DNA from 3 places in the Bradyrhizobium sp. 170 genome. Region 2 is predicted to be linked to each of the others. Evidence: predicted binding sites of a transcription regulator. Region 2 holds the regulator's gene; each other region holds the start of a gene.
What was found. Region 2 encodes LexA, which represses DNA repair genes until DNA is damaged. Its sites were predicted from a motif close to TGTTCNNNNTGTGTTCNG; they were not measured.
Positions count from the first base shown of each region.

Region 1: a site for LexA is predicted at 1,904-1,921, ahead of IVB05_RS36635 (ribonuclease T2). Genes of this name have one in related genera too.
Region 3: a site for LexA is predicted at 5,915-5,932, ahead of IVB05_RS20320 (single-stranded DNA-binding protein). Genes of this name have one in related genera too.

Region 1 covers NZ_CP064703.1:7,828,444-7,838,802, reverse strand. Annotated here, with positions in the region: gene IVB05_RS36640 (calcium-binding protein) at 1-1,026, shown strand, start outside; gene IVB05_RS36635 (ribonuclease T2) at 1,181-1,861, opposite strand; gene IVB05_RS36630 (hypothetical protein) at 1,981-2,442, opposite strand; gene IVB05_RS36625 (hypothetical protein) at 2,609-2,914, shown strand; gene IVB05_RS36620 (DUF3617 family protein) at 3,023-3,568, shown strand; gene IVB05_RS36615 (ATP-binding protein) at 3,824-5,209, opposite strand; gene IVB05_RS36610 (response regulator transcription factor) at 5,220-5,903, opposite strand; gene IVB05_RS36605 (MarR family transcriptional regulator) at 5,957-6,511, opposite strand; gene IVB05_RS36600 (branched-chain amino acid aminotransferase) at 6,854-7,930, shown strand; gene IVB05_RS36595 (branched-chain amino acid aminotransferase) at 8,058-8,948, shown strand; gene IVB05_RS36590 (hypothetical protein) at 9,371-9,559, shown strand; gene IVB05_RS36585 (hypothetical protein) at 9,585-9,803, opposite strand; gene IVB05_RS36580 (DUF2314 domain-containing protein) at 9,934-10,359, shown strand, end outside.
Region 2 covers NZ_CP064703.1:4,265,782-4,276,140, forward strand. Annotated here, with positions in the region: gene IVB05_RS19710 (ComEC/Rec2 family competence protein) at 1-1,307, shown strand, start outside; gene IVB05_RS19715 (hypothetical protein) at 1,418-1,699, opposite strand; gene IVB05_RS19720 (hypothetical protein) at 1,739-2,155, opposite strand; gene lexA (transcriptional repressor LexA) at 2,406-3,107, opposite strand; gene glp (gephyrin-like molybdotransferase Glp) at 3,319-4,530, opposite strand; gene IVB05_RS19735 (hypothetical protein) at 5,004-6,773, shown strand; gene IVB05_RS19740 (hypothetical protein) at 6,791-7,375, shown strand; gene IVB05_RS19745 (hypothetical protein) at 7,406-8,185, shown strand; gene IVB05_RS19750 (HAD family phosphatase) at 8,193-8,819, opposite strand; gene IVB05_RS19755 (hypothetical protein) at 8,943-9,242, shown strand; gene IVB05_RS19760 (NADH:flavin oxidoreductase/NADH oxidase) at 9,301-10,359, shown strand, end outside.
Region 3 covers NZ_CP064703.1:4,385,440-4,395,798, forward strand. Annotated here, with positions in the region: gene IVB05_RS20300 (hypothetical protein) at 1-472, opposite strand, end outside; gene uvrA (excinuclease ABC subunit UvrA) at 484-3,468, opposite strand; gene IVB05_RS20310 (outer membrane protein) at 3,742-4,401, opposite strand; gene IVB05_RS20315 (outer membrane beta-barrel protein) at 4,879-5,625, opposite strand; gene IVB05_RS20320 (single-stranded DNA-binding protein) at 6,138-6,629, shown strand; gene IVB05_RS20325 (alpha/beta fold hydrolase) at 6,795-7,655, opposite strand; gene IVB05_RS20330 (helix-turn-helix domain-containing protein) at 7,785-8,492, shown strand; gene IVB05_RS20335 (low molecular weight protein tyrosine phosphatase family protein) at 8,689-9,033, opposite strand; gene IVB05_RS20340 (DUF2306 domain-containing protein) at 9,273-9,671, shown strand; gene gyrA (DNA gyrase subunit A) at 9,876-10,359, shown strand, end outside.

The DNA.
Region 1 (10,359 bases), 3.6 Mb from region 2:
GGCAACGATGTGATCGATACCTATGCCCACGCCAATATCGTCGCTGGCGAGGGTGACGATGTCGTCAGCACCTATCGTCATTCGACCGTGGATGGCGGCGCCGGCAATGATCGGATCAGTACGTACGCGCATGCAACGGTCACAGGCGGTGACGGCGATGATCATATCAGCACCTACGATTATTCCAGCGTTTCAGGTGGAGATGGAAACGACAGGATCGAGACCGACGCCAATTCCACCCTTGATGGCGGCGCCGGCGACGACGTTCTCAGCGCCAATGCCAACTCAAGCCTCAGTGGCGGTGCGGGCAACGACATGCTCAACGCCGGCGACAATTCCACCCTTGACGGCGGCGCTGGCGACGACGTTCTCAGCGCCTATGCCTATTCAAGCCTCGATGGCGGTGCGGGCAACGACAAGCTTAGCGCCTACCACAACGCCACGCTTGATGGAGGCTCGGGTGACGACATTCTCAGCGCCGGTCATCAGTCTACCTTGCGCGGCGGTGACGGCAATGACAGCCTCAACGCCTACGATCAGGCCAACCTGAGCGGCGGCGCGGGTAATGATCGGATCGACGCCTATGACAATGCGGTTGTCGACGCCGGTACTGGCAACGACACCGTCACCACCTACTCACATGCAACCGTGTCGGCCGGCGACGGCGATGACTATGTGCGGACCAATGATTATTCCGTCGTCGATGGTGGCGCTGGCAATGATACGATCCAGGTCGGCGAATCGTCGACGGTGACGGGCGGCGCCGGTAACGATCACATCTGGGTAACGGGAGATAATTCCACGATCAATTTTGCCAAGGGTGATGGCCACGATGTCGTTCGGGTCGACAACGGCAGCGACAGCGTCGATCTCTCGATCAGCGGTTATTCGCTGAATGATGTTATCGTCACCCAGCAGTACGGCAGGACCACTGTAAACTTCAAGGGCTCGAACGATTCCCTTGTTTTCAATGGATCGGCACGACTGAGCTTCGCCGATCACACCAGCGTGGATATTCGTGCCTGATGCAGCTCTTGCGTGGGGGGATCCCGGCCATCCACGTGCCGTGCAGACGACAATAAGGCCGTGGATGACCGGGAACACAGACAACCCTGGGCTGTCTGCGCAGGACGGGCCGCCATGCCTTGGTGTATTTCCTTGGCATGGCGGAAGAGGATCTTCAGCCGCCCCGCACCGGGGGCATCACCACTTCGTCGCGGCGGCAGGCGCGGCGGTCGATTTCTTCGCAGGCGCGGAATTGCATGTCCTTGCTCAGGCAGACCCGCACCTCGCTGAGTCGCCGGCTCGAGCAGGTCACCGAAATCGCCGAACTGCTCAGGCCCGGATTGATCTTGATGAAGGCCGCCTCGAGATCGCCTGGAGCAATGGTTTTCTGCTCCGACAATTGCAGGAATTCCTCGGGGATCTTCACCGCCGCGCGCGCCTTGCGGACGCTCTCGAAATAGGCCCGCGCGCCAAGGCCCGAACAGGTGCCGTGCTTGTCCCACTCATTGAAGATCAGGCCGGGCGCCGGCATCAGGTCCAACATCGAGGTCATGATGTTGCGATCAAGCCGCGGCGAGGGCCGCTGGCAATATTCGGGAAAGCCGCGCTCATATTGCGGCCACAGGCCGTGAACCACGAACGAATAGGGCCGTTCGCACTGGACCTGTGAGCGCCCGCTATTGCCGCGCTCGGCCGCCGCCTCGCAGAACGAGGGCGACCACGAAAGGGCCAGGACATAAAAATCGAACTCGCCCGGGGCGTTCTGCCGGCGGTCCTGCGCGAACGCCATCCGGGCGGAGACGACAACAAGCGCCAGCGAAATCAGAAGCCGCGAAATAACGGTGGATCGGTGCATCGAACGCCCCTCTACTCGACTACCGGGAGCCTAGCAGGGAACCGGAACATTTCAAGAACAAAATTAGGTAGTCGCGAACGGCAGCCGCGGGGGCTGTCCTATCGCCACGGATCAAGGAATCAGGGCCGGGCGGCCCGGCAGCCGGGGCTATACGCCCAGTTGCGGTCAAGGCCGGTCACGCACCATTCGACGCCCTGTCCGAAGCCGGCAAAGCCGCCATCCTCGATGATCGAGTAGTGCACGGTGCGCATCTTGCCGTCGCTCAGCATCACGTCTCCGCTGCAGTAGCGGCGCGGAATGTTGTCGGACTGCCAAGGCCGAAACGCGGTTTCGTGGATCCGGCCGTAAGAAGTGATCGTCAGCGACGAATTCCAGAACTTGCTCTCTTTCGCCTGGAATTGCGACGTGATCGTCGTCAGCGCCCGCTCGCATTCGGCGACGCGGCCGTCATAGCGGGGACCGAACAGCCCGAAATTCAGCTCCAGCGGGTTGGCGGCCTGGGCGGCATGGCTGGAGACCAGCAGGGCGACCGCCGCCGTGATGGGGCCGAGTGCTCTCAAGGATGTGAACAGGTTGCGCATGGGGAATCCGCCGGTAAACCAACGCCCGAGACGGTGCCGCGAAGCCATGACGAGGTCAAGTGCAGCGCGGCAACACCTGACGGCCAAGTCCGCCTCGTGCTGCAACCATTCTTTTCACGGCCATCGGCGCACACTATGGTGGGCTTCGAGCGAAATGGAGTCTGCGATGCGAAGAATTCTGGCCGCGTGCCTGGTTGCCTTGTGCCTGGTAGTCATGGGCGGAATGCTGGCGGGCGCGCCGGCGCAGGCGGACTGGGTGCCATCGTTCAAGGGCAACGACACCGGCGGCATCATTGCCTATCCGCTGGCGACGCAGACCGATGCCCGCCAGCTCGCCGTCGATCACTGCGCCCGCTACGGCAAGGTGGTGAAATTCCTCGGCGTGCAGCCCTATTACGGCGGCTACGTTTCCTTTGCCTGCCGCTGGGTGCCCTATGGCGCCGCCGAGCGGCCGCTGCGCACGCTCTACTGAACTGAGCGCCCGCGCTACCTGCTTTTCCGGCCGGACATGTTTTTGCCACGCGAAGCGTTCACTTCGCGTGCGCACAATATCGTGGAAGGATTGAGGGGGAGCACACGCATGAGACGACTGCTTCTTGTGTCTTGTTCGGCCGTTGGACTGCTTGTCCTGTTGCCGGTGAGTGGCGCGATCGCCGTGGAGTTGCCGGTGCGCAAGGCCGGACTATGGGAGATGAAGGTGCTGAGCGGCGGGACAGTGCCCGAGATGACCATGCAGCAATGCACGGACGAGACCACGGACAAGGACATGGCCACCGCAATGTCCCCCGTGGCCAAGGAGATCTGCTCCAAGCAGGACATTCAGAAGACGGCGACCGGCTATGTCACCGATTCCGTTTGCGGCATCGCCGGCATGTCGATCAAATCAAAGGCCGAGATCACCGGCGACTTCAACTCCGCCTACACCGTGAAAACGACCTCGCGCAGCGAGGGGGGCCCGGCCGGTGGGGCGGCGCGCGATAGCAACAGCACGATAGAGGCCAAATGGGTCGGCGCCTGCAAGGCCGATCAGAAGCCCGGCGACATCATGATGCCCGGCGGCATGAAGATGAACATCAAGGACATGGAAAAGCTGAAGTCCATGATCCCGAAGCAGCCGGGGAAGTAGCGAGGCCGCAGAATCTGCAGCGGTGAATTGTCGTCCCTGCGAACGCAGGGACCCATACGCCGTGCCGTAAATTTTGAGAGCCGCTGTTCGATGGCTTTTGTTTAACAACCAAGCCCTGTGGTTATGGGTCCCTGCGAACGCAGGGACGACAGTTCGTAGCTCGGATGGAGCGAAGCGAAACCCGGGATTCTTTGTGCGCGGGCGAGCTGTCCCGGATTGCGCTTCGCTCCATCCGGGCTACGCAGCTTCGTGGACCTACACCGGCACCCTTACTGCCGCCCTCAATCCGCCCATCGGGCTGTCGCCGAGCGTGATGTCGCCGCCATGCGAGCGGGCGATGTCGCGGGCGATGGCGAGGCCTAAGCCCGTGCCGCCTTCGTCCTGGTTGCGGGCATCGTCGAGCCGCAGGAACGGCTTGAACACTTCCTCGCGCATATTGGCGGGAATGCCCGGGCCGTCGTCGTCGACCGTCACCGTCAGATAGCGGTGATCGCGATGGCCGGTGATGGCGACCGTCTTGGCGTGGCGGGCCGCGTTGGAGACGAGGTTGGCGATGCAGCGCTTGAACGAGGCTGGCTTCACCGTCACCACGGGCAGGCCGTGGAACGTCACCGTCGCGATATGGCCGTTGCGCTCGGCGTCGCTGCGCAACTCTTCCAGCGCCTTCGCCATGTCGGTCGGCTGCGCGATCTCGCCGCTGTCGCCGCGCGCAAAGGAGAGATAGGCCTCCAGCATGCCGGCCATTTCGTCGACATCCTTGCGCATGCCGTCGACTTCGGGGCTGTCGCCGATCAATGCGAGTTCGAGCTTGAAGCGAGTCAGGATGGTGCGCAGATCGTGGCTGACGCCGGCCAGCATCGCGGTGCGCTGCTCGATCGAGCGCTCGACGCGCGCCTTCATTTCCAGGAACGCCTGCGCCGCCTGCCGCACTTCCCGTGCGCCGCGGGGACGGAAGTCTGGCGCCTCGCGCCCTTTGCCGAAGCTTTCGGCGGCCTCGGCCAGCCGCAGGATCGGCCTGATCTGGTTGCGCAGGAACAATACCGCGACGATCAGAAGGATCGAGGAGGTGCCCAGCATCCAGAAGATGAAGATCTCCGAATTCGAGGCGTAGGCCGCGCTTCGCTCCGCGAACACGCGCATCACGGCGTCATCGAGCTGGATGCGTATTTCAACCAGATTGGACCTGCCGACGGTATCGATCCAGAACGGGCGGCGGATCTGGCGGCCGATCTGCGACGACAGGGTCTGGTCGAGCAGCGAGAAGAACGGCTTCGGCCCCGGCTGCGGCATGTCGCCGACCGGGAGAAAATCGACCACGAGCTGCAGCCGCTGCCCGACGAGGCGCAATTGCGCGCGCTCCTTGTCCTGCGGATAGAACTTGTAGACGTCGATCAGGCTGGCAATGTCCCGCACCACGGATGCCGACAGGCGCCGCGTCACCGTATTCCAGTGCCGCTCCATGAACACGAACGCCACGACCGTCTGCAGGATCACCATCGGCACGATCATGATCAGGAGCGCGCGGGCATAGAGGCCGGTCGGCATCCAGCTCTTGAACGCGTTCCCCATCCAGCCATTGGCCCTGGAGACGCGTTGCGACGCGTTGCGGATGAACGTCAGGCCGGTGTCGAGCGTACTCATGAATATCGGCTCAGGGCGACGCGACCAGGCGATAGCCGATGCCGCGCACCGCCTGCAGGAACAGCGGATTGGCGGGATCGCGCTCGATCTTGCGCCGCAGGCGGTTGATCTGCACGTCGACCGCGCGCTCGTTCACCGTGCCGCCACCGGTCAGCGCCGCGCGCGGCACGGTTTCGCCGGGGCTGGCGGCCAGAATGCGCAGCATTTCGCGCTCGCGGTCGGTCAGGTGGATGATCTCCTCGCCCTGGCGCAGTTCGCCGCGGTCGAGATGATAGACGTAAGGGCCGAACGCGATCTGCTCCAGCGCTTCCACCGGCGGCGGCGCGGAGCGCTTGAGGATATTGCCGATCCGCAAGACCAGTTCGCGCGGCTCGAACGGCTTGGCGACGTAATCGTCGGCGCCGATCTGGAGGCCCTCGATCCGCGCCTCCGCCTCATGGCGCGCCGTCAGCATGATAATCGGCACCGAGGACGAGGCGCGAATGAACCGCGCCAGATCGAAGCCGGTTTCGCCGGGCATCATGACGTCGAGGATCAACAGATCGAAATGCAGGCCGAGCAGTTTGGCGCGGGCGTCGTTCGCGCTCGACGCGGTCGTGACGCGATAACCCTCGCCGGACAGAAACCGCGACAAAAGATCGCGGATACGGCGGTCGTCGTCGACCAGCAGCAGATGCGGGGCGTCGTCGGCCATTTGCTGCGTTGCACGCGCGGTGGCTGTAGCGATGGTTGCTCCTTGCGCCACGATCACTCCCTTGGCTTCTTGCTGCCGGTCCCGAAGATCGCCTCTAACACCTTGTCGGGGTCGTCGCGATCGATCATCGCGCGCAGGAACTGGCTGATAACAGCGACGCCTTCGGGATTGATGTCCCGGAGCGCGCGGGTGATGCGGTCGGTCTGCAGCCCCGCAAGCTTTGCCACCAAGGCTTCGCCCTTGGGGGTGGCGTAAAGAAGGCGCTGCCGGCGGTCGTTATTGCCGGTCTTCTGAACGATGTAGCCCTCGTCCAGCAATTGCTTGAGCACCCGGCCAAGCGACTGCTTGGTGATCCGCAATACGTCCAGCAGGTCGGCGACCTTGAGGCCGGGATAGCGGTAGACGAAATGCATCACCCGGTGGTGGGCGCGGCCGAACCCGAAAGCCTCGAGTTCATGGTCGGCGTCGCCCACGAAGTCGCGGTAGGCGAAGAACAACAGTTCGATGATGTCCCAGCGCATTTCACCGGCCCGCGGAGCAGGGGACGTGCCGGCGGCTCCCTGCGAATCGGGGTCGGCCGGGCCCCTTGAGAAATTTATGTCAGTCATGTTGACATATCTTGGGTTCAATGTTACAAAACTGCCAGCCACGACGAAACTTTAAGTCGTTTCGAACCTGGTGACGTGTCAGGCAGCCGGAAAAAGCCAGCAATGGCGGCAACGGCCGCAAATGAACTACCGTGCGATTGTCGAGCGGCATTTCGGCAAACATACTGGACTTCGGCATTCCGCAAAAGCATGTCCTCAACCGACATGACGGCGATGGAGACCGGCTGCAAGGCTGGTGGTGGTGAAGTCCGGACCTAATAAGCCAGCAGGCCGGAAGCGGCCGGCCGGCGCCAGAGATCGCGCCGATACCGACAGCGGGAAGCAAGGGCAGGAAGCAAGGGAATGAGTTTGAAATTCGAAATCCAGCATGCGGCGAATCCGACTCCCGAGAACGAGCGCACGGCAAAGCTCGCCGACCCGGGCTTCGGCCGGATTTTCACCGATCACATGGCGATCGTTCGCTACAATCAGGCGCAGGGCTGGCATGGCGCGCGGGTCGAATCCCGCGCGAATTTCCCGCTCGATCCGGCTGCCGCCGTGCTGCATTACGCGCAGGAGATTTTCGAAGGCCTCAAGGCATACAAGCGCGACAACGGCGTGAACCTGTTCCGCCCCGACGCTAACGCCCGGCGCTTCAGGAACTCGGCGGAGCGTATGGCCATGGCGCCGCTGCCCGAGGACGTGTTCATCGAGGCGGTCGAGCAGCTCGTGCGCATCGACAGCGCCTGGATCCCGGGCGGCGAGGGCAGTCTCTACTTGCGCCCCTTCATGATCGCGAGCGAGGTCTTCCTCGGCGTGAAGCCGTCAGCGGAATACATCTTCGCCGTCATCGCTTCGCCGGTCGGCTCCTATTTCAAGGGCGGACCTGCGCCGGTGTCGATCTGGGTGTCGGAGAACTACACGCGCGCCGCGATCGGCGGCACCGGCGCCGTCAAGTGCGGCGGCAATTATGCGGCGAGCCTGCGCGCGCAGGCCGAGGCCATCGAGCACGGCTGCGATCAGGTGGTTTTCCTCGATGCGGTCGAGCGCCGCTACATCGAGGAACTCGGCGGCATGAACGTCTTCTTCGTGTTCGACGACGGTTCGCTGCTGACGCCGCCGCTCGGCACGATCCTGCCGGGCATCACCCGCGATTCGATCATCGCGCTCGCAAAGGATTCCGGCACCCGCGTGCGCGAGGAGGCCTACACGATCGATCAGTGGCGCGCGGATGCCGCCAGCGGAAAGCTGAAAGAGGCCTTTGCCTGCGGCACGGCGGCCGTCATCTCGCCGATCGGCAAGGTGTGCTCCGCGGGCGGCGAGTTTCTGATCTCTGGCGGCGCGGCCGGCCCGGTCGCCATGGGCCTGCGCAACAAGCTGGTCGACATCCAGTACGGTCGCGCTGAAGACCCGCACGACTGGATCAGAAAGGTCCTGTGACCGGCGGCGGAATTATCCCGCCGCCTCCGTAGACAGATCACTTGAGCGCTGGGTGCGCGCGTCTCGTTGAGCCGCGCGAGGGCTGATGCGCGGCCAATCGAAGCAGTGTCTATCCGGGAGAGAGACCATGGGAGTTTCGTTCGACAAGATCGACGGCGTCATCTGGTACGATGGGAAGCTGGTGCCGTGGGCCGACGCCAACGTGCACATTCTCACCCATGGCCTGCATTATGCGAGCTGCGTGTTCGAGGGCGAGCGCGCCTATGGCGGCAGGGTCTTCAAGAGCACCGCGCATTCCGAGCGGCTGAAGAACTCGGCCAACATCCTCGATTTCGAGATTCCGTATTCGGTGGCCGAGATCGACGCCGCAAAACAACTCGTGATCGACAAGAACAGCCTGCCGGATGCCTATCTCCGCCCGATCGCCTGGCGCGGCTCGGAGATGATGGGCGTGTCGGCGCCGACCAACACCATCCATCTCGCCATCGCCGCCTGGGACTGGCCGAGCTATTTCGATCCCGCCGAGAAGCTGAAGGGCATCCGGATCGGCATGGCCGAATACCGCCGGCCCGATCCGGCAACGATTCCGGCGATGGCCAAGGCGTCCGGTCTCTACATGATCTGCACCATCAGCAAGCACAAGGCGGAGCGCGCAGGCTATGCCGACGCCATGATGCTGGACTGGCAGGGCCGCGTCGCCGAATGCACCGGCGCCAACATCTTCTTCATCCAGGACGGCAAGATCCACACGCCGACCGCCGACTGCTTCCTCGCCGGCATCACCCGCGCCACCGCTATCGACCTCGCCAGGCGCCGCGGCATCGAGGTGATCGAGCGCCGCATCATGCCGGAGGAACTCGATGGCTTCACCGAGTGCTTCATCACCGGCACCGCGGCGGAAGTAACCCCGGTGTCGGAGATTGCGGATTGGAAGTTCACGCCCGGCAAGATCTCCGAGCAGTTGATGGCGGACTACACCGCCGAAGTGCAGCCCAAGGATAAGGCCGCGGCGGCCTGAGGCCCGGCTTGTTCCCTCGACGGATCTCTCTTTCCTCTCCCCTTGTTGTGGGATCGAGACGAGCGAAGCTCGCTGTTAGGGTGGCGCCTCACGCAGTGAGGCGACGGGTGAGGGGTCTGTCTCCGCGGATCGGGTTCGGCTCCGGCCGCACGGTTCAACCCCGCCGATCACGGTGAGGCGCGGGGTCAGGGCTTCGTCGTCGGTCAGGGTTGTTGAACTGGATAGAGGAACTCGGCTGGTCGGAGCCGCGTTGGTGATGCCGAAGATTGACGAAGCATTCCCGGCCGGCAGCAGCATCCGCGACGCCAGGCTGCACAACCTGATCGGGAGCGAGCTGGTTTTCAGGCGAAATGCGAAGCCATCATGGCCACGATCTTGGAGCGCTCAGGAAACGAGGCGGACAAGAGCAACACGGAGGGCACATGAGAAACATCGTGAACGAGGACGGCGAGATCATCGCCAAGGCAACGAAGGACGGTACACTGGTCGGCGGCCACCACCGCCTCATAGTGGCGGGCAGCCTCAGTCAAAAACTGTTCTGGCAAGATACCGGCGAACCTGTGAAGCTTGACGCCTTAATGCATCTAAATTCTCATCGACGTATAGCTTGATGCGCTCGCCGCGTTAGCGAACGGCTTACTTCTTCTCGTCCTTCGGGGCCGGTGCCCCGTCCTTGTCCCTTTTGATATTGCCCTTGGTTGCGCTCATGCCGGTGGTGTCCATCGAACCATCTGGCTTGGCGCCGTTCGTCGTTCCGGGCTTCTCCATGCCGGTCTGCGGAGCGGGGCCGGTGTTCTGGGCAAATGCCGAGCCGCACAGGAGCGTAAGAGCGGTGAGGGTGATAAGCTTCTTCATAGATCTCTCCTTTGGAGACCTACAAATAATTCGGCGCGCAAAGTGTGGTTCCTGGATCGTGAACTCTTCTGCGGCTTTGTGCGACCAACTCCCGGATTGCGGATAGAATTCGGTGCGTGAAATGGTGACAATGACCTCAGCTCTCTCAATATGCTCCAAATGCGTCGTGGCGGCTGCCGTTGCGGCGGCCCTCGCGGCTTTCGGCTCCCCGACAGGCGCCGTCATGGCCCAGGACCGTTCCCCGGTGATCGACCTCAGTTCCGGCAACGCGGAGATGAATGCCGCGATCGCAAAGGGGCGGGCCACGCTGCCGACGTTCTGGGCCTCCTACGACGCGCCTAAACCGTCGGAGACCGGTCACTCCCTGAAGGCGCGTTTTCCGAATCCGAGGAACAATGGCGAGCACATCTGGATCGCCGAGGTGAAGAAGATCGCGGACGGCCGCTATTCGGGAAGGTTCGCCAACGCACCGCGCGATCTGCCCGGCAAGAAGGCAGGCGACGTGGTCGAGTTCAAGGAGGCCGACATCTCGGACTGGATGTTCATGCGGAACGGC
Region 2 (10,359 bases):
CGGTTGGCTACGCCATCAAGAAATGGGCGGCTGCGGCAGCCCTGGTCGCCGCCGCGTTCTATCTGTTGCTGTCGGGCGCCGAGGTCGCGACGCAGCGCTCGTTCTTCATGACGGCCGTGGTGCTGATCGCGGTCATGGTCGATCGCCGGGCGATTACGTTTCGCACGCTCGCGGTCGCGGCCCTGATCGTGCTGACAGTCGCGCCGGAGGCGCTGGTGCATCCGAGTTTTCAGATGTCGTTTGCGGCGACGCTTGGCCTCGTTGCCCTGGTGCAGATCGGCATGCCGCGTTTGTTCGCGACGCCGGACCATACCGCGACCGCCCGCGTGGCGCTGTGGGGTGGCCGCGAGATCACGATGCTGTTGCTGGCCTCATTGGTGGCGGGGCTCGCGACCATGCCGTACGCGGCCTTTCACTTCCACCGGGTGACGCCTTACGGCGTGCTCGCCAATCTCGCGGCGATGCCGGTGGTGTCAGCGCTGGTGATGCCGGCGGGCCTGCTCGGACTCGTCGCGATGCCGTTCGGGTTCGATCGCCTGTTCTGGGCGATCATGGGTGTCGGCATCGACTGGATGATCGCGGTGACGCAATGGGTCGCGGCTTTGCCCGGCGCGGTCGGCCGCGTGCCGGCGTTCGGCATCGGCCCGCTGATTGCGGCCAGCCTCGGCATCATCCTGCTCGGCCTGTTGCGCACGCCGCTGCGCTGGTCGGGCGCCGTACTGGTCGTGGTTGCGGCGCTCTGGGCGGCGAGGGTGCCGCAGCCAGATATCCTGATTTCCGCCGATGGCCGCAATGTCGGCGTCCGTGGGCAGGACGGCCGGCTGCATCTGATGCATGCGGCAAAGGGCTCCCGGGATTCTTTCCTGCTGAAGGAGTGGCTGGCGGCGGATGCGGACGCCCGAACGGCGGCTGACGCGTCGCTCACATCAGGCGTCTCATGCGACGATTTTGGCTGCGTGATGCAATCCGCCGGCGGCACCCTGATCGCGCAGGCGCTCAGGCCCGAGGCACTCTCGGACGATTGCGAGCGCGCCGCGCTGATTGTGACGCTGCGGCAGGCGCCCGCTTCCTGCGCGGCTTCCGTCATCGATGCCGACCGGCTGCGGCGGCAGGGCGCGATGGCGCTGCGGCGAGGCCGTGACGGATTTGTCGTCGAGGCGGCCAAACCCAGAGGGATCGACCGCCCGTGGTCGCCGGCCATCGCGGACGAGAGCGAAGCAGACGCAGCCGTTCTGGCGCCGCGCGTCGTGCCGCCGCGCGCGGTCGACGCCACGCCGGCCGAGGCCGATCTTCAGGCGGAGGAATAGAGCGTTTTCCAGCGAAAGCCTGCCCCGGACTTGATCCGGGGTGGAGACCGGTTCGCGTCAAGAAAACGCGTCGAATCAAAAATCTGGAGCCCCAGGGCTCCAGACGAACTTCAGTGCTCGTCGAGCGGGGGGCTTGAGGGACTGGCCGGTATTTCGAATGCGCCGAGGTGGAATTCCTCCGGCGCGTCGGGGGTCGACGGCAGGTTGACCAGCGTGAACGACGCCTCGGGGAATTGCCGCCAGATCGCGAGATCTTCGGCCGTGATGGTGAGCCAGCCGTACCGGAACATGTACCGTCCGGGCTCCGTGACGCGTCCGGCTCTTTGCCATGTGACTTTGTTGACCACCGACTGCCCCTCGGCGCCTAGTTTCTCAAAAAACCATATCACCATGATCCGCCGGCCTGAACCGGCGGATCACATGCGCGTCGTTTATCCGGTCACGATGGATTCGGCCGGTGGCGCTTCCGTCACCTTTGCCGCACGTTCGCCCTCGGTCACCGGCAATTGCAGTACGGTCGCGCGCTGGCCTTCGCAAAGCTGCGTCACCAGCACATGGCTTCCGTCCGGAAATTCGATCGCGTCATGGTGGCGATCGGTCACTTCGGGTTCGATCTGGTTGAACTTGCCGACCCGCCAGTCGGTGGTTCGCGTCCAGATCCACCGGTTGTCGTATTTGACGTCCTCGGCGAACGCCAGTTCGGTGCCGGGAAGCATGCAGACCGCCACTGAAGGCTCGCGTTCCGACGCAAAGCCGCGGGTCGATGTACCGCGGAATGTCGTGGTGATCAGCGTCTCGCCGACCTTGGCAGGCCGCGTCGCCACAGCGTGCAGGCTATAGTCACACATCGGATGGCTCCCTCGTTTGAGATAGCTGACCCGTGTCTGCAAGAAGGAGGCACAGGCCTCTATCAGAGTGGACATATTCAGAGCGGACTTGGCGCAGAGCCTTTTCTTGTTTCTGGGCAATTCTGCGGCTAGCGCACTGCGTCAAAATCACAAACGCGCTAACGCAGTTTTGTTCCAGGCATGCAGCAAAAAACCCCGGCCGAAAGGCCGGGGCGGGATTGCCGTCGCAGTCACGTCCGCATCCAGCAGGTCAATATTTGCGGTACAGCCCGATCAGCTTGCCCTGAATCCGGACCCGGTTCGGCGGCAGGATGCGGACTTCGTAGGCGGCATTGGCGGGCTCCAGCGCGATCGAGGCGCCGCGGCGGCGGAAGCGTTTTAGCGTGGCTTCCTCCTCGTCGATCAGCGCCACCACGATGTCGCCGGTGTCGGCGGTCTCGTTGCGCTGGATCAGCGCCATGTCGCCGTCGAGAATGCCGGCGTCCACCATGGAATCGCCGCGCACTTCGAGCGCGTAATGCTCGCCGGAGCCGAGCATGTCAGGCGGCACGCTGATGGTGTGGCTGCGGGTCTGCAGCGCCTCGATCGGCGTACCGGCGGCGATCCGGCCCATCACGGGCACGGCAACCGGGCGATTGCCGTCGTCCTCGCTGGCCGGCGCGCTTACGGAGCGTTTGCCGAGCGTGCCTTCGATGACGCTCGGCGTGAAGCCGCGGCGGCCGTTAGCGGCGGCAGCCAGCTCCGGCAGCTTGATGACTTCGATGGCGCGGGCGCGGTTGGGCAGGCGGCGGATGAAGCCGCGCTCCTCCAGCGCCGTAATGAGGCGGTGAATTCCGGATTTCGAGCGCAGGTCGAGCGCATCCTTCATCTCGTCGAAGGAGGGCGGTACGCCGGCTTCCTTCAGCCGTTCATTGATGAAACGCAGAAGTTCATACTGTTTGCGCGTAAGCATCGCGAGCATTCCCCCGGTTGGTACAGTCTTTCGGTCCCGAATCTCCAGGGTCCATTGCGGGAGTCCCCAAAACTCCCAACCATAGACACTAGCAGTCGAAACAAATCATGAACGGACACTATATGTTCGATATGTGTTCCGCAACCACTTAATTTCAGGTGAACGCATTGCGGCTTCGGCTGAAGACACCCTCAAAGGCGCAGTTCAGGCGTCATTCCGGCAGCCGGAGCAGCTCGCACCGCGAACCCTTCGCGGCAGCCGGCGCGAACGGCGGACGTATCACAAGTGCCCGTGCCGCAGCGAGATTCCCTAATAGCGATGAGTCCTGGTGGTTCACCGGCACCGCGATCAGCGTGCCGTCTTCGCGCTCTTCGAGGCGTGCCCGAAGATAGTCTTCGCGCTGGTCGTTGGCAGCGAGATCGCGGCCCAGCAGGGCGCTTTCGCGCCGATGATGGACGGTGTCGCGGCCCGATAATGCACGAATCAACGGCACCAGAAACAGGAAGCCGCAGACATAGGAGGAGACGGGATTGCCGGGCAGGCCGATCACCCGCATCGCACCCAGCCTGCCATGCATCATCGGCTTGCCCGGCCGCATCGCGATCCGCCAGAACGCCATGGTCGTCCCCTCGGCCTCCAGCGACCGCTTGACGAGGTCATGGTCGCCGACCGAGGCGCCGCCCATGGTGATCAGGATATCTGCTTCAAGCTCGCGCGCACGGCGGATGCCTTGCGCGGTGGCGGCGACCGTGTCGGCGGCGATTCCGAGATCGACGACCTCGGCGTCCTCGGCGCGCGCCAGCGCACGGATTCCGTAGCCGTTGGAGTAGACGATCTGGCCCGGGCCCGGGGTCGACCCCGGCATCACCAGCTCGTCACCGGTCGCAAGCACCGCGACCTTCGGGCGGCGGTGCACCGCAAGCTCCGGATAGTTCATGCCGGCGGCGAGCGACAGGTCGCGGTCGGTGAGGTGGCGTCCGCGCGTGAGCAGCACGTCACCCTCGCGGAAATCGACGCCGGCAGGCCGGATATGTCGGCCGGAAACGGCGGCTTCCGTGATGTTGATATGGTCACCGTCGACGCCGGTGTCTTCCTGGATGATGACGGCGTCGGCGCCATCAGGGATCACGCCGCCGGTGAAGATCCGCACCGCTTCGCCTCGGCCTACCTTGCGCTCGAACGGGCGGCCGGCCGCGACCTCGCCGATCACCTTCAGCCGTGCCGAGATATCGGCGGCATCCGCCGCGCGCACCGCATAGCCGTCCATCGCCGACATCGCCTGCGGCGGTTGCGTCCGCCGTGCCGCGACGTCGCGCGCCAGCACACGATGAAAGGCATCATCGAGCGCGATCATTTCCTCGGGCAACGGTTCGGCGCGGCTGAGGATCGCAGCAAGTGCATCGGCGACAGGCATCAAGGCCACGGGCACTTCTCCTCGGGTGCAAGCGCGTCTGTTCAGCTGTTCGGCCCGGCGACGAGATCGCGCGCGCCTTCATATCGGAGAGCGCGAGCGGAGGCAAAAATGCGGCGCGGAAGGCTTGCGCCCGATACCGCAGTTTCGGAATTCATCCGCTGTCTGAATTTTATCCTGAACTCACCGGGATATGTTGCTGAACAGCAACATTATTCTGCAATCTCACCCGAGGTCAGGCGGGAATCGTCTCAATCCGCGTCAGCGATTTGTTCGCATCTGTGATTGGGGTAGGGTTCCCTGAGATTGAGGTGTGGGCGCCCAAAGTTTTGGCCAGCCACAGGCTGGCTCACCCGAGCTGGTTTCGCGCGAAGCCGGAGCGGACGATGACGGGGGCGATAGCTACGGCAACGGGTTCTGCGTCCCCGCGCGCTTCCGGTGTAATTCTTCCATCCGATCGCCGGGCGAGCCTGCTGGCGAGCAGCATGCTCTGCGGCGGGACCTTGCGCAGCCTCGCGGCGGCGGCCGGGATGATGACGGCGGTCGGCGTCTCGCCGGCCTTCGCTCAATGCTTTTCCGGTACCGGCGGCAACATTACCGGCGCGGGCTGTACCGTCACCGCGGCGACAGGTGCCTTCTCCACCGCAGTGGGGTCGGGAGCGAATGCGACGGGCTTCTTCGCAACGGCGTATGGCTCTGTGGCCACAGCGAACGGCAGCAACGCGACCGCGACGGGCGCGCTCAGCATCGCGAACGGCGCCGATGCGACCGCGACGGGCGCGGTCAGCTTCGCGAACGGTGCGCAGGCGACCGCGACGGGCACGCTCAGCATCGCGAACGGCGTCGATGCGACCGCGACAGGCACAAATAGCAACGCGAACGGGAGCAGCGCCACGGCGACCGGTTACTTCAGCCAGGCGAACGGAGCTTCTGCCACGGCAACGGGCATGGCCAGTCTGGCCAACGGCGCCCTGGCCACCGCGACCGGCACTGGCAGTGTTGCGAACGGTGTCACCGCGACCGCGACCGGCATGGGCAGCTTTGCCAACGGCGATCAAGCTTCCGCGACCGGCGTGAGCAGCTATGCCAACGGCTCTCAAACGACCGCGACCGGCTACGCCAGCACCGCCAACGGCGCTCAAGCCACCGCGACGGGGGTGTTCAGCACCGCCGGCGGTAACTTCGCGACGGCAACGGGCGCGGGCACTACCGCGACCGGCGATTTCGCCACCGCGACCGGCGGCTCCAGCACCGCGACCGGGGCCTTCGCCACCACGACGGGGGCCTTTAGTTCGGCAATTGGCGCGAACGCGACGGCGACCGGTACGAGTGCCTTCGCCAACGGCACCAACGCGACGGCGATCGGCCAACTCAGCAAAGCGAATGGCGTCAGCGCGACCGCGACCGGCCGGGGCAGCATCGCCAACGGTGCCACCGCCAGCGCCTTCGGCGAAGGCAGCAACGCCACCGGCGCGGCCACCACCGCGATCGGCCAGGCCAGCGTCGCCAGCGCCACCGGTGCCACGGCGGTGGGCGCCAGTGCGCGGGCAACCGCGACCGGCGCGGTCGCCGTCGGCAACACGGCCGCCGCCACCGGCGTTAATTCGATTGCGATAGGCAACGGCGCGACCGCCACCGGTTCGATCGCTGTCGGCGCCGGGGCGTTGGCTTCCAATGGTGGCGCCGCGTTCGGCGACGGCACGGTGGCGACCGGAACGAATTCGGCCGCCCTTGGCACCGGCGCCACGGCGACATTCGCCAATTCGACCGCGATCGGCAGCGGCGCGACCACAACAGCGGCGAACCAGGTCGCAATTGGCACGGCGACGAGCACCTATAAAATGTCCGGCATCGCCTCGGCGACGAGCCTTGCCGCACAATCCGGTCCGACCTCGTTCGTCACCAGCGACGCCAACGGCAATCTGGCGACCACCACCTTCAACCCTCAAAGCCTCACCTCGCTGCAGTCGCAGGTAACCTCGCTGCAATCTCAGGTCACCGACAACCGGCTCGAGGCGCGTACCGGCACCGCGCTGGCGCTCGCCGTCGGTGCGTCGCCGGCCCTGCAGGCGGGGCGCCGGTTTGGCATTTCGGCAAGCTACGGCAACTTCCAGGGCAGCAACGCCTTCGGCGTGGGAGCGACGGCGCTGCTGTATGACAACAAGAACTATGCGGTTGTCATCAACGCCGGTGCGGGCATTGGCATGGAGCGAAATGTGGTCGGCGTGCGCAGCGCGATCGGACTCCAGTGGTAGTTCGCTGGCGGGTTCTGATGCTTGCGGCTGTGATGGCGGCAAGCACGTCCGGCGGTCATGCGCAGCAGGCGCCCGAGCAAGCGCCGAAGCCCGCGCAGATCGATCGCAACGGCGTGATGATCCTGATCCGCTCGACGCTGCTGGCGCTCGATCAGGCCAACAAAACCGGCAATTACACCGTCCTGCGCGACCTCGGCGCGCCCGGCTTCCAGACCAATACGGCGGCGCGGCTGGCCGAAATATTCGCCAAGCAGCGCAACGACAATCTCGATCTGTCGGGTGTCGCGGTGATCGATCCGCAGCTCAATTTGCTGCCGCAGATCGAGGCCAACGGGTTGATGCGTATGGCGGGCTTCTTTCCCTCGGTGCCGACCCAGGTCAATTTCGAACTGGCGTTCGCGCCGGTGCACGGGCAATGGCGACTGTTCGGCATCTCGGTGTCGATCGGACCGAGCGGGCCTGCCGCACCCGAACCGCCCGGGTCGCCGGTTGCGCAAAAACAGCCGCCTGCAAACGGAACCAAGCCAGCAGCTGCAAAGTCCGCGCCCGCGATCAAGCCCACGCCGACGGAGAGGCCGGCCGACACCCAGCAGCCGAAATAGACCGACCCGCAAGCCAACAAGCGACGGAAAATGTTACCCGACGAAGCCTTGAAATCGATGAAGGTGATGTTCGCGACGCCGTGCTACATCTCGGCGGTCAGCATGCACTACGTCACCAGCATCTTCGAGCTCACCCATCACTGCAACCGGTTCGGGCTGCAATGCATCCTGCACATGCATTCGGAGAGCCTGATCACCCGTTCGCGCAACAAGATGCTGCTCAAGTTCCTGTCCGACGAAACGCTGACGCACCTGTTCTGGATCGATTCCGACATCACCTTCACGCCGCAATCGGTGTGCCGCCTCTTGCTGATCGACCGCGACGTCACCGCCGGTGTCTATCCGATGAAGAACTTCAACTGGCCTGAACAGGGCCTCCCGGCAGGCACGACGCGGCAGCAATTCGAGGACCGCTATACCGAATACCCCTTCAACCCGATCGGCCATGGCGCCGAGCGGGTCAGTAGCTATGCCGACGCCGACGGCTTCGTCGAGGTCGCGGAGGCGCCGACCGGCTTCATGTGCATCAAGCGGGATGTATTCTTGCAGATGATGGAGAAATACCCCGGTCTGAATTACGTTCCGGACGGCCCGCCGAATCCGCAGGCGCATCTGCACTGGCTGTTCTTCGACTGCATGGTCGATCCGGATTCAGGTCGCTATTTGTCGGAGGATTACGCGTTCTGCCGCCGCTGGCGCGATATCGGCGGCAAGATCTGGGTCGATCTGCAATGCAAGCTGATGCACCTCGGGCAGCACCATTTTCGTGGCGACCTCGCCGAGAGCTTGCGTCTTCAGGGCCGGTGGTAGACGGCCGCTAGATCCTGAGCGCAGCAAGCGTCCTTGCCACGTCATCCGTCGATGTCACGTGGATGGTACAAAGGCCGCGCGCCCGCGCACCTTCGATATTGGCGGCCGAGTCGTCGAAGAACAGGATCCGCGACGCCGGCACGCCGATGGCTTTTACCACATGATCATAGGCTTCGGCGTCGGGTTTGCGCAAACCGATGCTCGAGGACAGGAAAATCTGCCGGAAATGGCTGAGCACGTCGGCATAGGCCTGAGAGAAATGCGCGACATGGGCCGGATTGGTGTTGGAAAAAGCATAAAGCGGCAGGCGTTGTGCTGCGCCGGCCAGCAGCGGCGCAATTCCCGGCATCTCGCCGGTGAAGATCGCGTTCCAGCCTTCCAGGAACTGCGCGTCGGTGAGGCCGATGCCGAGCGACTGGCGCAGGCTCGCAAAGAACGCCGCGTCGTCGATCCGGCCGATCTCGTGATGCTTGAAATTGTCGTTGACGACAAAACGCCTGGCGAGGTCGGCGGGCTCGCAGCCGGCGTGCCCTGCCCAGTTCGCCATCACCTGGTCGAAACTGATGTCGAGCACGACACGGCCGAGGTCGAACAACAACACGTCGACGGAGGAGGGCGCTGGCGGCAAATTCATGGCAATCGTTTACAAAACTGGTCAGGCATGGGCAACGGGCTGGACTGATTTCGGCCCGATCCGGCGCTTAAGCCGGTGCACGAGCTATGCTAAGGCTTGGGGCCTATTTCAGGGAGTAGTCGAATGCAAGCCGTTGGGAGAATTCTGGGCGCCGTCGCCGTAATCGCGTTATTCGCTGGACCCGCTGCGGCCCAAAAAGGTCCTGCCAGATATGGCGAGGAGGACAAGCCCAAGACGCCTGCGGAAATCGCGGCCGAGAAGGACGCCGAGCGGGCCTATCGGAGGTCGCTCGGCAACATACCGGAACAACAGAAGACGGACCCCTGGGGCACCGTGCGCAGCGACAGTGCGCCGCCGAAAGCGGCGGCCAAGGCGCCGCCGGCCAAGCCGAAGGCCAAATCCGCCGAGGGCGCCGCAAAGTAAGAAGACACTTCCCGGCGTGATGCCGGGACAATGATGTCCGCAGGCGAGGAAACCACAGATGACGGAAACGCTGCTGTTTTCCCCGATGACGATCCGCGGCGTTACGCTGAAGAACCGCATCGTGGTGCCGCCGATGCATCAATATTCGGCACAGAAAGGTTTTCCGACCGACTGGCACCTGATGAATGCCGGCAAGTTCGCCGCCGGGGGCGCGGGCCTCGTCGTGGTGGAATCGACCAAGGTCGAGCGGCGCGGCTGCGGCACGGTCGGCGATCTCGGCATCTGGGACGACAAGTTCGTCGAGCCGCTGGGCCGCCTCGTCAAATTCATCAGGCAGCAGAATTCAGTCGCCGGCATTCAGCTCGGCCATTCCGGCCGCAAGGCGCGCGCGACAAGGCCGTGGGAGGGCGACCGTCCGCTTGAGCGGACGCCTGACATCGAAGATTGGGAGGCATGGCAGCCGGTGGCGCCGAGCGCGATTGCCCATAGCGAGAAATGGCCGGTGCCGAGGGCGCTGGAAACGCGCGAGGTGAAGGATCTGATCGAGGCCTGGGGGCAGGCCGCGCGGCGCGCCCATGAAGCGGGTTTCGAGGTGCTGGAGCTGCACGGCGCGCACGGCTATCTCGTGCACGAGTTCCTTTCCGAACGCTCCAACCAGCGCAGCGACGAATATGGCGGCTCCGAAGCCAACCGCATGCGTTTCATCACGGAAATCGCGGAAGCCGTGCGCACGTACTGGCCCGACCACAAGCCGCTGTTCGTCCGCCTCTCGGTCGAGGACAATGCCGGATGGGGGCCGGAGCAGAGCGTGCGGCTGGCAAGGATCCTCAAAGCCAGGGGCGTCGACGTCATCGACTGTTCCTCCGGCGGCATCACCGAGATGGCGCCGATCCTGGGCAAGGAAATCAAATTTGGCTACCAGGTGCCGCTGTCGGAATACGTCAAGCGCCATGCCGACATCATGACGATGGCGGTCGGTCTCATCATCCATGGCGACCAGGCCGAGCAGATCCTGCGCGAGCGCCAGGCCGATTTGATCGCGGTGGGCCGCGAAATCCTCAACAATCCCAATTGGCCGATGGACGCCGCGCTCAAGCTCGGCGTGGAGGGCCCGTTC
Region 3 (10,359 bases), 120 kb from region 2:
GGCTCCTCGCATAGATCGTAATACGATCATCGTGGGAAAGATGGATTGCAGCCTTATTGGGTTTCGCGGCGATCAGGGTGTCCCATCCCATGTGGATAGCCCACTCGATAACGCTGGCCAGCGTGTCGCGCTCTCCGTTGTCAAAAAAATGGCCTGGAGCGTCGCGCAAGGATCGCTTCTCGCCTCGCGTCTGTCGCCATCGTCGATACTCGGCCCAATCGGACGGTGGGCGCTCCTCCAGGCTTCGGTCGCCCCAAACGAGATCATGCGCCCATAACAAGCAGGCAGTAAAATTGCCCTGATGGGTTGCGAGCGCATCCGCAACTTGGGCTGCGACCGAAAGCCTGCTCTGATAGTACGCATCGAATGTCTTGAGGCGGATGGCGCTATGACTTCCAGGCACAAGTCCGCTTCGGCTTATACCAAGCTTCAGAAAGAATGGTTCAGATTCTGACTGGGTAACGAAGCGCATCGAAATGAAATCTACTCCGCCGCCTCGCTCGCGCTGCTGCTCTTCCGCGGCTTGCCATCCGCCTTCTTCAGCACGGGCGCCAAAAACTTCCCCGTATAGCTCCGCGGCGCCTTCACGATGTCTTCCGGCGGACCCCAGGCGACGATTTCGCCGCCGCCGTCTCCGCCTTCGGGGCCGAGGTCGATGACCCAGTCGGCGGTCTTGATGACTTCGAGGTTGTGCTCGATCACGACCACCGTGTTGCCCTGCGAGACCAGCTCGTGCAGCACTTCCAGAAGTTTTGCGACGTCGTGAAAGTGAAGTCCCGTGGTGGGTTCGTCCAGGATGTAGAGCGTGCGTCCCGTCGCGCGCTTTGACAGCTCCTTCGCCAGCTTGACGCGCTGGGCTTCGCCGCCGGAGAGGGTGGTGGCCTGCTGGCCGACATGGATGTAGTCGAGGCCGACGCGGTGCAGCGTTTTAAACGTCTCGCGGACGCGGGGCACCGCCTTGAAGAACTCGGCGGCTTCTTCCACCGTCATGTCGAGCACGTCGGCGATGGACTTGCCCTTGAACAGGACTTCCAGCGTCTCGCGGTTGTAGCGCTTGCCCTTGCAGGTGTCGCAGGTGACGTAGACGTCGGGCAAAAAGTGCATCTCGATCTTGATGACGCCGTCGCCCTGGCAGGCCTCGCAGCGGCCGCCCTTGACGTTGAAGGAAAACCGTCCCGGCTCGTAGCCGCGCGCCTTGGCTTCGGGCAGGCCGGCGAACCATTCGCGGATCGGCGTGAAGGCGCCGGTATAGGTCGCGGGGTTTGAGCGCGGCGTGCGGCCGATCGGCGACTGGTCGATGTCGATGATCTTGTCGATATGCTCCAGCCCCTCGATGCGGTCGTGGGGGGCGGCGCCTTCGCTGGCGTTGTTCAGCTTGCGGGCGATCGCCTTGTAGAGCGTGTCGATCAGGAGCGTCGACTTGCCGCCGCCGGAGACGCCGGTGACGCAGGTGAACAGCCCGAGCGGAATTTCCGCCGAGACGTTCTTCAGATTGTTGCCGCGGGCGTTGACGACCTTGATGGTTCGCCTGTGGTTCGGTGGCTTGCGTTCGGGGATCGCCACCGACATCTCGCCGGTGAGGTATTTGCCCGTGAGCGAATTCGGGTTCTTCATGATCTCGGCGGGCGTGCCCTGCGCCACGATGTGGCCGCCATGCATGCCGGCGCCGGGGCCGATGTCGAGCACGTAATCGGCCAGACGTATCGCATCCTCGTCATGCTCGACCACGATCACGGTATTGCCGAGGTCGCGCAGCCGCTTCAGCGTCTCCAATAGCCGCGCGTTGTCGCGCTGGTGCAGGCCGATCGAGGGTTCGTCCAGCACGTAGAGCACGCCTGTGAGACCCGAGCCGATCTGCGAGGCGAGGCGGATGCGCTGGCTTTCGCCGCCGGATAGCGTGCCGGAGGCGCGGGCGAGCGTGAGATAGTTCAGGCCGACGTCGAGCAGGAACGACAGCCGCTCGCGGATCTCCTTCAGCACGCGCGCGGCGATCTCGTTCTGCTGCGCGTTCAGCGCTTTCGGCACGGTCTCAAACCATTCGCCGGCCCGGAGCACCGACATTTCAGAGATTTCGCCGATGTGCTTGCCGCCGATCTTGACGCACATGGCCTCGGGCTTGAGGCGATGGCCGTTGCAGCCCGCGCAGGGAATGTCGGAGAAATACTTTGCCAGCTCCTCGCGCGCCCATTCGCTCTCGGTCTCGCGAAAACGGCGCTCGAGGTTGGTGATGACGCCTTCGAACGGTTTCTTGGTGTCGTAGGAGCGGACCCCGTCCTCGTAGGAGAATTTGATCTCGTCGTCGCCGGAGCCGTGCAGCAATGCACCTTGCGTCTTCTTCGGCAGGTCCTTCCACTTGGTGTCGAGCGTGAACTTGTAGAACTTGCCGAGCGCGGTCAGCGTCTGGATGTAATAGGGCGAGGACGATTTTGCCCACGGCGCAATCGCGCCCTTGCGAAGCGTCAGCTCCTTGTCGGGAATGACGAGGTCCTCGTCGATATGCTGCTCGACGCCGAGGCCGCCGCAGGCAGGACACGCGCCATAGGGGTTATTGAACGAGAACAGCCGCGGCTCGATTTCGGGGATCGTGAAGCCGGAAACCGGGCAGGCGAATTTTTCCGAAAACAGAATGCGCTCGGGCCCGCTCTTGTCGTGAATCTTCGCGGTTTTCTTGTCGGACTTTTTTTCTTCCGCCGCACCCGCAGGCGCGTCGGCGTATTCGATCACAGCCAAGCCCTCGGCGAGCTTCAGCGCGGTCTCAAAGCTTTCGGCGAGGCGCTGGCCGATGTCGGGGCGAACCACGATGCGGTCGACCACGACGTCGATATCGTGCGGGAATTTCTTGTCGAGGGTGGGCGCCTCCGACAGCTCATAGAAGGTGCCGTCAACCTTGACGCGCTGAAAACCCTTCTTGAGCCATTCGGCGAGCTCTTTCTTGTATTCGCCCTTGCGGCCGCGCACGACCGGCGCCAGCAGATAAAGGCGGGTGCCTTCAGGTAGCGCCAGCACGCGGTCGACCATCTGCGAGACGATCTGGCTTTCGATCGGCAGACCGGTCGCGGGCGAATAGGGCACGCCGACGCGCGCCCACAGCAGGCGCATGTAGTCGTAGATCTCGGTGACGGTGCCGACGGTGGAGCGCGGGTTTTTCGAGGTTGTCTTCTGCTCGATCGAGATCGCGGGCGACAGGCCGTCGATCTGGTCGACATCAGGCTTCTGCATCATCTCCAGGAACTGGCGCGCATAGGCCGAGAGCGATTCGACGTAGCGGCGCTGTCCCTCGGCATAGATGGTATCGAACGCGAGCGAGGATTTACCGGAGCCGGAGAGGCCGGTGAACACGGCGAGCTTGTCGCGCGGTATCTCGACATCGATGTTCTTGAGATTGTGCTCGCGCGCGCCGCGGATGGTTATCGCGCGCGATGCGGAGCCGGCGGGTGGTTGGCGCTTCGCCCTGAGCACTTCATCCATATCGGCATTTCCAGGCACGCGGAGACGCGCCACGTTGGGCGCGCATTGCCGGAGAGGGACCGGGATCAGGCGCCGATGATTGAAAGTCGGAACATAGGAAGAACGGGAAACGATTTCCAGTGCCGCGTGCGAATCATCAACGGATTGTTTGCGCAGTCCTTCTTTTGGCAGCAGCAGTCAGCAGCTCGGGATTCGGAACTCCTCAAATACAAATACAAACGCCTCCGTTCCGAATTATCGGAACGGAGGCGCAGGCAGTTTCAGCAGGAAGTCTTAGAAGTGATAGTTCACGCCGACCTGAACGCTGTTCAGGTTGAGCGTTCCCGACGCGATGCCGGGAGGAGCAATACCCGCGAAGTAGGTCTCGCCCTGGAAGCTGCGATAGAGGTACTCGGCCTTGACCGACCATTTCGGTGCGAACATCACCTCGACACCAGCACCGGCAGTCCAGCCCGAGTGGATCTGGCTATCCGACACGCTGACGCCGAGCGCCGACAGCGTGATACGGTTGTCGGCCCACGCATAGCCGGCGGTACCGTAGACGAGAACCTGGTCGAAGGCGTAGCCGACGCGGCCACGAACGGTACCCATGTCGCGAATCCGGGTCTCTACCGCGGCGATCGCCGGGTTGCCCACCCTTACGCCGACATCTGCCCAGGCGGCATCGGCCTCAACGCCGAGCACGAAGTTGCCGGTCTGCCAGTTGTAGCCGAGCGTGCCGCCGGCGAAGCCGCCGCTGATCTCGCCCAACGCGTCTGAGGTGTTTTCCTGGGCGTAGCCGCCCATCGCACCGGCGTAGAAGCCGGTCCAGTTGTTGATCGCAATCGCTGCGGCGGGCGCCTTGGTGTAGGCCCGTGCAGGAAGATCGGCGGCGATCGCGGGCGCCATCCCAAGCGCGATCAAGCCAGTGGTGGTCAGCAGAATTTTCTTCACTTCTTTTTCCCTTTCGCGGCTCTCTAACTCAACTTCCTCAGCCGTCAATTTGAGGTTGCGGTTCCATATAGCGCGAAGTCATCGCAGAATGCTGTCGCCGAAAAACCACATCGGCGGCAAAAGTAGGTAATATGCAACCGCAGCGGGTACGCACTATCCCGCGGTACAACCAAACGTAAAGGGCCGGCGCCAGGCCCAGCCTTTTCGTGTTCAATGCACGCGGTGCGCTGTCAGTATTTCGCGATGACGGGGCCACCGAATCTGTAGCTGACAAGGGCGGTGACGATGTCGGCGTCCTGACGAATCGATCGGTGCGCGAGAATCCGCCGGCGTTGAATGTGAAGCTGCAGTCGCGCGCGGCCATGAAGCCGTACACATAATCGACGCCCTCTGCGGCGGCACACGAACCTGGGGCAACCAAACAAAAAGGCCGGCGCGAGGCCGGCCTTTTCCGTATTCTGCTTGCTGTCGCAGCTATCAGTACTTCGCGATGACCGGGCCGCCCCAGCGGTAGTTGACGCGGACGGTGACGAGATCGACGTCCTGTTGGATGCGATCGGCGGCGAAGAAGGCGCCAGCCCCGTCGACGAAGGTGTGGGTGCGGTCCTGCATGAACAGGTGGTTGTATTCGATACCGGCCGACCAGTTCGGAGCGAAGCCGAATTCGATGCCCGCGCCGACGCTGGCCCCCCAGCGGGTGTCATCACCGGTGGTGCCAACGACGAGGCCCGTGGGAATATCAAAGATGCGGAAACGATCCGCGGTGACGGCCGCGCCGCCCTTGACGTAGAACAGAACATTGTTGGCGGCGTAGCCGACCTGGCCCGTGAACAGGCCGAAGGCGTCGATCCGCGAGTCGTTCCTGGCGCCGATGAAGAGCGTGCTTGCGTTGCTGCCCCTGAAGTCGGCCCAGTTGCCCTGGGCTTCGAGGCCGAACACCCAGCTGGCGGCCTGCCAGCGATAACCGAGCTGACCACCGGCGGTGCCGCCGGTCGCGTCATGGCAACCCTCAGCACCGATCAAGAGAGCAGGCGCCACCGAATCCCAGCACTTGTGGCTCGAACCCCAGCCACCGTTGGCGCCGATGTAGAAGCCGCTCCAGTCGTACACGACTGCGATCGGCGCCGGCGGGGCCTTGACGTAAGGTCGCGCAGCGAGGTCGGCGGCCGCCGCAGGTGCGGCGAACGCGATGAGAGCAACTGTACCTAACAGAAACTTTTTCATCCTCATCTCCAGCTCTTGGCCGCTTCCCGTTGGTCCCGAAGCGTTCCCGTGATGACGCGAGCTCCCGCGCCGTAGACCATTCTATATCGCGACTCGCGCGAAAATGGTGTCGCCGAAACGCAACACGCGCAGGCGAAGTTTAATTATCCAAGCCAATGATTTGATTATCATATTCACGATACCGTGCGGAACTTTCAGGTTCCATTTCAATGATTTCGGGTTCCCGTGGGTTCCCGGTAATCGCGCTTGGGTTGCACCGTGAGAACCAGGCCGGATATCAGGTGGTGGTGGGAACAAAGCTGGAACATTTGCCGGAGCAATGCTATATGTGGATAACCGCCGGCTTGCCGAGGGATCGCTAAGTCGGCCGAGCCTGCGAGTGTATAGGGTCGTTCAGATGTCCGGAAACGGGCGCAGAGAGCAGACAAAGCGACAGGTCAAGAATTGAAGGCGGCCGGCAAATAACGGCCGGATCAGTGATTTTTGCCGGCGATATCGAGTGGAGAGCGGCGATGGCGGGAAGCGTGAACAAGGTGATTCTGGTCGGCAACCTCGGCAAGGATCCTGAAATCCGGCGGACACAGGACGGGCGGCCGATTGCCAATCTGAGCATCGCGACGTCGGAGACCTGGCGCGACAAGAGCACTGGCGAGCGCAAGGAAAAGACCGAGTGGCATCGCGTCGTGATCTTCTCCGAACCGCTTTGCAAGATTGTCGAGCAGTACCTGAAGAAGGGTGCCAAGGTTTACATCGAGGGCGCGCTGCAGACCCGCAAATGGACCGACCAGAGCGGCGTCGAGAAGTACTCGACCGAAGTCGTGCTGCAGGGCTTCAACTCGACCCTGACCATGCTCGAAGGCCGCAGCGGCGGCGGTGGCGGCAGTTTCGGCTCCGATGATTCCGGCGATTTCGGCTCCAGCAGTCCGGCCAGCTCCGCACCGCGGCGGGCCGTGGCAGCCGGCGGCGGTCGCAACAGCGACATGGACGACGACATTCCGTTCTAGAACGCAGGTAGATCCTTTTTGTAACGACGGCAGGCGAATCCTTCGACCCCCAGAGGGTTGTAAGGGTTCGCCTGTTTCAGTTTGTCGTTCCCATCCTATCCACCATTTAGCCACACCATTGCCCCGCGCCGCTCAAACGCGTTGGCGCGGTTGCGCGCAACGCCGTCAGCCCGCGACTTCCAGCAGCAGCGCCGCCAGCTCGGTTGGATGCGTAATGTAGGGCAGGTGTGAGCTCGCGATTTTGCGTGATTGCCACCCCGCCGCCGCGCTCGCACCCCCCGCATAACGATCGAAGCCCGGATGCGGCCACTGGGTGCGGATGTAGGTGCGTGGCAACTTCTCGGCGGTGGGATTCTTGCGCTTCACCGGCTCCTTGAAATGGCCGAACGGTGTCGGGCACAGCCGGGGCAGTATCCAGTCGAGATCCGCCTTTTCGGTCACTTGCCAGGTTTCGGTGACAAGTTTTTCCCATGGCGGCGGCGCGAAACGCGGCAGGAGCCAGCCGTTACCTTCTTTCTGCACGAAGGCCTCCAGGGCGGGCCGACGATCGGGCGGGATCACGTCCAGCATGCTCTGGCCATCCATCGGCACGAAGGCGTCGAGAAAGACCATATGCGCGATCCGTTCGGGCATGTGATCGGCGACGCCAGTAATCACCATCCCGCCCGAGCTGTTGCCGACAAGGATGACGTTGCGCAGGTCCTCGTATTCGATGACGTTGATGATGTCGCGGACGTGCGTTTCAAGTCCGATTTCCGGCCTTGCCAAATGCGCGCGCTCGCCGAGCCCGGTCAGCGTCGGAGTGAACACCTCGTGCCCCTGCGCACGCAGCAGCGGCGTCAGCTTTTTCCAGCACCAGCCGCCGAACCAGGCCGGGTGGATCAGTACATAGGTCATCTTGTTGCCCTCTCGTGACCGCGCATTCGAGGCATCCGGGATTGCTGCGGCTAACATTGCCGCCCCGCCGAACGCTGTTAACGCCTGCCGGCGTGAAAGACCTGCAAGGCCATGGCTACGCTGCCACATGGATCCCTCCACAAGCTGATCACCCTGGGGTTCCGCCCGAAATGACCGCATCGTTTGCCGAACGACGGATGGCGACAAGTCCAAAATCTGGACTGGTTCCTGCGAACCAAAGATGTTTGAATTGCCGCCATGAAAGGCGGTTACGGCGAGTTCTGCCCGATCGCAAAGGCGTCCGAGGTCTTCGCCACACGTTGGACGCCGCTCGTGCTGCGCGAGTTGATGTTGGGCGCACATAGCTTCAATGACATTCATCGCGGGGTGCCGCTGATGTCGCGGACTCTCCTGGCCGAGCGCCTGCGGCAATTGGAAGAAAACGGAATTGTCGTAAGAACTCACCCTGACGGTTCTGGCTGCGAACATTGGCTGACACCGTCGGGCGAAGCGTTTCACGATGTCTTGCGTGACCTCTCGCGCTGGGGTTTGGCGCACGCCCGCGATCGGCTCACCGCCGACGATTTGAATCCCGGCCTGTTGATGTGGCGAATGCGCAAGCGCGTCGACATCGGTGCGTTGCCGGAGCGCCGCGTGGTCATCCGCTTCGAATTCTCCGGTGTTCCCAGAAGCCGAACGACGTTACGCATCATGTGGCTGATCCTCGAACGGACAGGCGTCGACATATGCTTCAAGGATCCGGGATATACCGTCGATCTGACCGTTCGCGGTGATGTTGCTATCCTTGTCAGGCTTTACCTCGGGCAGGTGAGTTGGCAGGAGGTCGAGGGAAAAGCATTGTCGATCGAGGGCGATCGACGGATGGCGCGACAGCTTCCAATCTGGCTGCAGCTCCACAGACAACTCGGCCGCGATTATCTACCGTTTGGGCGTCCTGCTGCCTGACCAGCAGCCCCGATCACACCCGCCGTTGGACCGCCGCTGCGACGGCAGTTCTGCTTTGGGTCTTGTCGTTCCCCCGGGGATCGTAGCGGTGTGCCGCGCCGTGGCCGTCGGCAGCGGCGCGCAACAAAATCGCAGCTTTGGGTTGACCAAAGAGACAACTCTGACGGTTCAAGTTGTCTGGAGCGATGGGCGTTCTCTATCGCATTGACGGTCCCGGTTGAGGCAGGAAACGGCTGACCCGCTTTTCGAGGACCCGGACCAAGACGGGATCCATGAATTCGTAGTCGTCGGGAATGTCGAGGCAGACTACGCGCTTATCCCTCAAACGAGCCCGGAATTTCCGGTTCAGCTTGGTGCGGTGGGTCTTCTCCATGACGAAGATGATGTCGGCCCACTCGACCTGTTCGGACGACAACGGCACGCTCGCGCCGTTCGAGATGCCGGCCGAGTCGGTCTCGATCCCCGGCCAATTTGAAAAGACCTGTTCGGCGGTGGGGCTGCGCAGACGATTGGCACTGCAGACGAATAGGACGTTGGTCATGTTCTCGAATTCGTGTCGCATGGCCGAACGCCCACAAATTCAAACTTGGGGCAGCACCCGGGCAAGCCTCGGCTCGACTCCATTCACTGGAATGCGGTCCAGCGAGTTGATTCTAAGTCAAATTTGGATGCCGTTCTACGTTTTGACTTCGCTGGATGTTAATGATATTTACATTAGGAACTCGGTCTAACGCCCTCCACGGTATTCAATCGAACGCCAACGGATCTGGAGCGCCCACCATGAGCCTCGCACCGCTGCTGGAGGCCCCCGGGACGATCCCACTGCACGCCTTCGCGGCCATGGCGGCGTTTGCGCTCGGCATCGTGCAGTTCGCAGCACCGAAGGGAACGTTGCCGCACCGGACCATCGGCTGGATCTGGGTGCTGCTGATGTTTGCGGTCGCGATCAGCTCGTTTTGGATCCATGAGATCCGCCTGGTCGGGCCGTTCAGCCCGATCCATCTGCTCTCGATCTTCACGCCGATCATGCTGGTGCTCGCGGTCCTGCATGCCCGCCGGCACAATGTCAGCGGTCACCGCAAAGCGATGATGTCGATCTTCTTTGGAGCGCTCGTCGTCGCCGGCCTGTTCACCTTCGTGCCGGGACGGATCATGCATGCGGTGGTTTTAGGCCATTAGACCGTTCCGGAAAAACGCTGTTCCAGCATCGGTTTGCAGGGCCTGAAAATGCCGCCTCAAGCGAACCCGCCGGAACGCCCTCGTGATCCCCGTAAGTCCATGAAAAAACGAGCGGAAAAACAACCTCTCCAGCGCGCTTCGGGGTGGTTATCGCACCCCCGATGCGCTATATGATTCTCAGCTGAGAACTGACCGGATTTCCCTTTGTCTGACCCTGAAAATAACACGCCCGGCGAGCCGCCGGAGCCCTCCGATATCCGTCCCGTTTCCATCCTCGACGAGATGAAACGCTCCTACCTCGATTACGCCATGAGCGTGATCGTGGCGCGGGCGCTGCCGGACGCCCGCGACGGGCTCAAGCCCGTGCACCGCCGCATTCTCTACGCGATGCACGAGAACGGCTTCGAGTGGAACAAGTCGTACAACAAGTCGGCGCGCACGGTCGGCGACGTCATCGGTAAATACCATCCCCACGGCGATCAGTCGGTCTATGATGCGCTGGTGCGTCTGGCGCAGGATTTCTCCATGCGCGTGCCGCTGATCGACGGCCAGGGCAATTTCGGCTCGGTGGACGGCGATACGGCGGCCGCCATGCGGTACACCGAATCCCGCCTGACCAAGATCGCACAGACGCTGCTCGACGACATCGACAAGGACACCGTCGATTTCCAGGCCAACTACGACAGCC